One region of the Arthrobacter sp. RCC_34 genome, then DNA from elsewhere that is predicted to be linked to it. Evidence: riboswitches for the same ligand, from Rfam matches in the RefSeq annotation. Region 1 holds a riboswitch; each other region holds the start of a gene.
What was found. A riboswitch is a leader RNA that binds a small molecule or an ion and turns the genes downstream of it on or off. The one in region 1 is predicted to bind S-adenosylmethionine.

Region 1 (2,255 bases):
TAGGCCCGCCTCAGGCGAACAGCGTCCGGCCGAGCAACGCGCCGAGCTGGCCGGCCTCCGTGAGGAAGCCGTCGTGCCCGATCTCCGAGGCGATCCGGTGCACCGTGACGTCGCCGGGCAGCGCGGCCGCCAGGGCCTCCGACTGCCGGGGCAGATACAGCCGGTCGGACTCCACCGCGGCCACGAAGAACTCGACCGGGCTGTCCGCCAGCGCCGCCTCCACTCCCCCGCGGCCCCGGCCGACGTCGTGACTCATGAGCGCTTCCGTCAGGGCGATGTAGCTGTTGGCGTCGAAACGGCGGACGAGCTTGCCGCCCTGATGGTCCAGGTAGCTCTCCACCTGATACCGGCCCCGTTCGGCGAGGGCGGAGGCGCTGAGCGGCGACTCGCCCTCCTGGGGTTTGCGGCTGAAGCGGGCTTCGAGCTCCGCCTCGCTGCGATAGGAGATGTGCGCGATCCGGCGCGCCAGGGCCAGTCCCGCCTCGGGCGCCGGGCCGTCGTAGTAGTCGCCGTCCCGGAAGGCCGGGTCCTGGCGGATGGCGAGGGTCTGCGCCTGGGCCAGGGCGATCTGCTCGGCGGTGCTGTGGGCGCCGACCGCGATCACGGCGCATTTCCGGACCCGCTGCGGGAAACCCGCCGCCCATTCCAGCGCGCGAGCGCCGCCCATGGAGCCACCGACCACCGCGAACCACTGCCGGATGCCCAGCTGATCCGCGAGCCGCGCCTCGGCGACCGCCGCGTCGCGGAGCGTGATGAACGGGAACCGGGAACCCCACGGTTTGCCATCGGGGGCGGGGCTGGACGGCCCCGTGCTGCCGTTGCAGCCGCCGATGATGTTCACGGCCACCACGAAGAACCGGTCCGTGTCGATCGCGTGGCCCGGACCGACCAGGCCGTCCCACCAGCCTTCCTCGTCCGTGTCCCCCTGCGCGACGTGCGCGCTTCCTGTGAGGGCGTGCTGGATCAGAACGGCGTTGCCGGCGTCCGGCGCGAGTGTCCCCCAGGTCTCGTACGCGAGGGTGACGTCCGGCAGCTTCCCGCCGGCCTCCAGCTCCAGCGGCCCGACGACGGCGGTGCGCTGCACACCGTGGCGTTCGCCGGCGTCGCGCTCCTCGCGGGTGGTGGTGTCCCGCGCAGTGGACAGTGGACGGGATGCAGCGATGGTCATGGGGCCTCTATTCCTGAGTTTGCCCGCGCCGGCCGGCGCTGGGCCGAGTCTTCACCCGGGGCACCCCACCGCAGGAGGAGGGTTGCCGGCCAGCGAACCGGGGTTTGGCGCTGGCACTCGTGACTCTCGGACCAGTGTAAAGGATCGGGAGAGGCCGTTTCTGAAGATGACGCTTCATGAGACGGCCTCTCAGGATTTATGTTCGCCCAGGAGGCGGCGAGGGCCGCGCATTCCGAAGAATGCGCGGCCCTGTGGATGTCCCGCGGATGTCCCGAAGGGCTCAGACCGCAGCCTTGGCGGCCCGGAAACCGGCGTCCAGATCGGCCAGGATGTCATCGATGTGCTCGATGCCCACGGCGAGACGGACCAGGCCCGGGGTGACGCCCGCGGCGCGCTGTCCGGCCTCGCTGAGCTGGGCGTGCGTGGTGGACGCGGGGTGGATGACGAGGGAACGCACATCACCCAGGTTCGCCACATGCGAGTGGAGTTCCAGCGCGTCCACGAACGCCTTGCCGGCTTCGAGCCCGCCCGCGATCTCGAACGCCACCACGGCGCCGATGCCGTTGGGGCCGTACTTGCGTCCCCGCTCGTACCACGGGCTGCTCGGCAGGCCTGCGTAGGCGACGCGTTCGACGTCGTCGCGCGCCTCCAGGAATTCAGCCACCTTCAGCGCGTTCTCCACGTGGCGCTCGACGCGGAGGCTCAGCGTCTCAAGACCCTGCGCGATGAGGAACGCGTTGAACGGGCTGACGGCGGATCCGAGGTCACGCAGCAGCTGCACGCGGGCCTTCAGGATGTAGCTGAGGTTGGCGCCCAGCGCACCGTCCGCGCCGAGGTCACGGGCGTAGACGAGTCCGTTGTAGCTCTCGTCCGGGGTGTTGAAGCCCGGGAACTTCTCCGGGTCCGCGCCGAAGTCGAACTTGCCGGAGTCCACGATCACGCCGGCGATCGCGCTGCCGTGGCCGCCCAGGTACTTGGTGGCCGAATGCACCACGATGTCCGCGCCCCACTCGAGAGGCCGGATGAGGTACGGGGTGGCAAGGGTGTTGTCCACGATCAGCGGGACGCCGGATTCGTGCGCCACGGA
Region 2 (2,255 bases), 350 kb from region 1:
CGCTCATGCCGAAGAGGAACGGAAGGATCGGGATCAGGGCGCCGGATGCGAAGAAGCAGAAACTGGACGAGGCGGCTCCCCAGGCGGTGCCGATCTCCTCATGCTCGTTCGTGGTTTCAGGGGCCTCGGGCTGCAAGGACAGGCTCGGGTCGCAGTCGCAGGTGAAACGGCCCATCCGTTCCGCGGCGCGGTGTTCGGCGGCCTCCCGGCTCATGCCGCGCGCCAGGTACACCAGGACGAGCTCGTTGTGTTCCAGATCGAGACGAGGGGCTGCGTCGAGCGTGATCTGCGTGGGGCGGCTGGCCTCCAGGAGCTCACGCTGCGAACGGACCGAGACGTATTCGCCCGCGCCCATCGAGAGGGCGCCGGCCAGCAGGCCTGCGACGCCGCTGAACAGGACCACCTGGCTGTCGACGCCGGTCGCGGCCATGCCCATGACGAGGGAGAGGTTGCTGACCAGGCCGTCGTTCGCCCCGAACACCGCGGCGCGGAACGTTCCCGACAGGCGGGCGCGGCCGCGGGTCGCGAGGCCTCGCACGACCTCTTCATGGATCTGCTCGTCGGCGGCCATGGCGGGCGTCGCATGCGGATCGGTCGCGTAGGGGGAACGGCCTTCGGCCCGCTGCGCCAGTGCCAGGACGAACACGGAGCCGAAGTTCCGGGCCAAAAAGCCCAGGAAGCGGCTGTTGAGGGAAGCATGGCGGGACTTGTCCGCCTGGTCGCCGAGCAGCGTGAGCCAGTGGGCTTCATGCCGGCCTTCGGCTTCGGCGAGGGCCAGGAGGATGGCCTTCTCCTCCCCTTCCCGGCGGGCGGCCAGATCGCGGTATACGGAGGCTTCGGCGCGTTCGTCCGCAAGGTACTGCTGCCAGCGCCGGATTTCGGCGGGCGAGGCCTGAGGGGTGTTCATGGGATCCTGCTCCTGAGGTGTGGTCGGAGGTGGCGCCCCATTGCGCAGCCCTCACTGTAGCGCGAAATTCCGCGGATTTTCGGACGGTTCACCGACGCTTCCGGTTTCGGTGGACCGCAATCCAGACAGTGGCAGCAGGCTGAAGTGGAGCTCCCGTCCGTCCCGCCGCCCCGCGGTCGCGACGCGGACCGTCAGCACGCCGTCGTGCTCCCAGGCTGGACGCCGGACCGCCCGGTTCAGCGCGTCGATCAGCTGATGCGGCTGCGCGCAGAAGTAGTGGTGGTCGGCGCCGTGGAGGAATAGAGTGACGCGGCCGCTCTGGAGGTCGACGGCAGGCAGGACGGTGACGGACATGAAAATCCTTGCGTGTGCTCTTGCCCCGCCAGGAGAACGGGGCCGCTTCTGCATCCGAGCCACCCGTGAACATGGGGTTGGCGGGTGGCCAGTCGGAGCTTGGCGCCACCTCTCGTGAAGCTGACTACACTGTAGCCGACGACGGCGGAGCGCGGCAGGGATCATCGGCTCGCGGACGGCCCTGTGACGCGGTGTTGAGCTGGGGAGACTCCGACGGGAACGGAACCGAGTTGAGGTGCAGGCATAACTTGATCCCTGGTACTAAACTCGCTTCCAGAAGCAGCCCAACGTGACCGGGAACACTTCCGTGCCCAACTCGTGGAACCCCCACCTCGAGCGGCGCCCGTGAATGAAAGGCCATCATGAAAGCCCTCCCCATCGAGCCGAGCAACGCGCCGATCAATATCGGGTCGCGGATCCGCGCGGCCCGCAAGGCTCAGCGCATGACAATCGAGCAGGTGGCCGACGTGACCGGTCTGACCAAGGGTTTCCTGTCCCGCGTGGAACGCGATCTCACCTCCCCGTCCGTAGCATCCCTGGTGACGCTCTGCCAGGTGCTCTCGGTCGACATCGGCGACCTGTTCGCGGCGACCGATGTGGCCCTGACCCGCGCGGACGAAGCGCCCAAGATCTCCTTCGGTGGTGACGGGATCATCGAGACCTTGCTCACCGCCCGTTCCGAACGGCGAGTGCAGTTGCTGAGGGGTGTCATCGAGCCCGGGGGCAAGGGCGAGTCGGAGCTGTACTCCGTGGACTGCGATGTGGACGTGCTGCATGTGGTCCGGGGCCGGATCGTGCTGATCCTCTCCAATGAACGCTACGAACTCTCCGCCGGGGACACCCTGAGCTTCCCTGGCCGTGAACCCCACACTTGGCTGAACCCGACCGACGAGGAAGTCGAGGTCCTCTGGGTCCTGGTCCCCGCCGCCGCGGCGTAGGGGTTTCGGGCGGAGGGCGAGGCTGGGACGGGAGCGCTCGCTGAAGAGTCGTTCTG
Region 3 (2,255 bases), on a different contig from region 1:
CCGACGGGCTCTCGGATGAGCTGGCCGCGACCTTGGACATCGCCGGACGGACCGCGGCCGCCGCGATCGACCAGTTGAAGCTGACGCCGGAGGACACCGTGCTGATCGGCGGGGCCGCGGGTGGCGTGGGCGTTCTCGCCACGCAGCTCGCCGTCGCGACCGGAGCCACGGTGATCGGCACCGCGTCCGAACGCAATCACGAGTTCCTCCGGGAGCTCGGCGCCCTGCCCGTCACGTACGGCGCGGGCCTGGCCGAGCGCGTCGCGGAGATCGGCACGCCCACCGCCGCAGCTGACCTCAACGGCGCCGAGGTGATCACCGTGGCTCAGGGCTTCGGTGTCCCCGCGGAGCGCATCACGGCGATCGCCGCGCACGGCCATCCGGATGGCGGATTCACCGCGACCGGTGGCGGGGATGCCGGCCCGGGCGCGCTGGAGCGCATCGCGGCGGGCCTCGCCGACGGTTCCCTCGTGCTGCCGCTCGAAGCGACCTTCCCCGTGGAACAGGTGGCGGACGCCTACCGGCTCCTGGAGGAGGGCCACGTCCGCGGCAAGGTCGTGGTCACGCTCGACTGACGGGCTCAGCGGCGGGCCCGGCAGGTTCCCGAGCTTCCACCCCCGGAAACGTGGTTCACCCCCTGAAATTTCCCGGGGTGAACCACGTTTCCGGGGGCGATTCCGTCAGCACTGCCGGCCCGGTTCATGACACAAGATGAAGCCTCCCGTCACACTTCTCTCCGGGGCCTGGTGCTAGATTTTTTGCAGAGTAACGAGTACCGGTGACAAGCCCTGACTGACCGGTCGGCAACCCTCCAGACGCGGCGGGGTGCCTCAGGTGACTACTCGGCATGTGTCAACTGCAAGCGCGAAGGAGCCCCCACTTGCCTGCCCGCAAAGAACCCACGTCCGCCACTGCCGGAACCGCCGGCGCCGCCAAGGTCACGACTCCCCGGAGCACCCCGGCCAAGCCCGCCACCCGGGCTCCGCGCACCACGAAGGCTGCGGCCGCCACACCGGCAGCCGCCAAGGCCTCTCCTGCGAAGGCCGCCACGACGACGGCGACCGCCCCCGCCGGTGAGCAGGCCACTGCCGCTGCGCCCGGCGTCGCGCCCCAGGCCGAACCCACGACGGCGCCTGCCGCTGCGCCCGCCCTCCTGCCCTACCGCCTGCTGACCGGCCCGGACACCCGCGAATTCTGCGAACGGGTCTCGGCTGCCCTGGCCGACGGGTACATCCTCTACGGCAGCCCGTCCGTGACCTTCAACGGTGAGACGGTGATCGCGGCCCAGGCCGTCGTCCTGCCGTACGCGCCGCCCGCGCCGCCGGCCCCGGTCGTCGACCCGTACGCCGTCCCCGCCACCGGCTTCGCCCCCTACGGCGGTGCCCTGTGAGCTACGCGGGCGACCTGACGCCACAGCAGGCGTGGGACAAACTCAAGGACGGCGCCGTCCTCGTGGACGTGCGCACCGAGGCGGAGTGGGCGCACATCGGCCGCCCGAAGACCCCGTCCGGCGACCCCTTGTTCATCCAGTGGAACCTGGCCGGCGGCGTGCCGAACCAGGGGTTCCTCGCGGAGCTCGCCGAGCAGGCCCCGGAGGCCGGCACCGCGGACCTCGTGTTCCTGTGCCGTTCCGGACAGCGGTCGATCGCCGCGGCGGAAGCCGCGACGGCGGCGGGCTGGTCCTCGTACAACGTCCTGGAAGGCTTCGAGGGCGTCCCGGACCGGTTCGGGGAGCGCACCGTGAACGGCTGGAAGAACAGCGGCCTACCGACCACCATCGGAGCGTGAGACATGGCGTTCAATCCTGAGGCCGCGTCCTGGTCGCCGGCAACGCAGGCCGTCCGGGGCGGGCTGGACCGCACCGGCTTCTACGAAACCTCCGAGGCGCTGTTCCTGAACTCGGGCTTCGTCTACGACTCGGCCGAGGCCGCCGAACGAGCCTTCACCGGTGAGGACGAGCGCTTCGTCTACTCCCGTTACGGCAATCCGACCGTCGCCACCTTCCAGGAGCGGCTACGGCTGCTCGAAGGCACCGAGGCGTGCTTTGCGACGGCGTCCGGCATGTCCGCGGTGTTCACGGCCCTCGGCGCGCTGCTCGCCGCCGGAGACCGCGTGGTCGCGGCGCGGTCGCTCTTCGGATCCTGCTTCGTGATCCTGAACGAGATCCTGCCGCGCTGGGGCGTCGAAACGGTGTTCGTGGACGGACCCGATCTGGAACAGTGGCGCGAGGCCCTGTCCGTGCCGACGCAGGCGGT

Region 2: another riboswitch for S-adenosylmethionine. It lies ahead of AB6732_RS11185 (hypothetical protein); the one in region 1 lies ahead of AB6732_RS09735 (homoserine O-acetyltransferase).
Region 3: another riboswitch for S-adenosylmethionine. It lies ahead of AB6732_RS12510 (DUF1737 domain-containing protein); the one in region 1 lies ahead of AB6732_RS09735 (homoserine O-acetyltransferase).

Annotation. Positions count from the first base shown of each region.
Region 1 covers NZ_JBFUPW010000002.1:193,937-196,191, forward strand. Annotated here, with positions in the region: gene AB6732_RS09735 (homoserine O-acetyltransferase) at 11-1,168, opposite strand; SAM riboswitch class IV at 1,179-1,293, opposite strand; gene AB6732_RS09740 (bifunctional o-acetylhomoserine/o-acetylserine sulfhydrylase) at 1,449-2,255, opposite strand, start outside.
Region 2 covers NZ_JBFUPW010000002.1:544,296-546,550, reverse strand. Annotated here, with positions in the region: gene AB6732_RS11190 (VIT1/CCC1 transporter family protein) at 1-907, opposite strand, end outside; gene AB6732_RS11185 (hypothetical protein) at 959-1,261, opposite strand; SAM riboswitch class IV at 1,273-1,381, opposite strand; gene AB6732_RS11180 (helix-turn-helix domain-containing protein) at 1,624-2,199, shown strand.
Region 3 covers NZ_JBFUPW010000003.1:168,541-170,795, forward strand. Annotated here, with positions in the region: gene AB6732_RS12505 (NADP-dependent oxidoreductase) at 1-575, shown strand, start outside; SAM riboswitch class IV at 765-871, shown strand; gene AB6732_RS12510 (DUF1737 domain-containing protein) at 881-1,390, shown strand; gene AB6732_RS12515 (rhodanese-like domain-containing protein) at 1,387-1,788, shown strand; gene AB6732_RS12520 (O-succinylhomoserine sulfhydrylase) at 1,792-2,255, shown strand, end outside.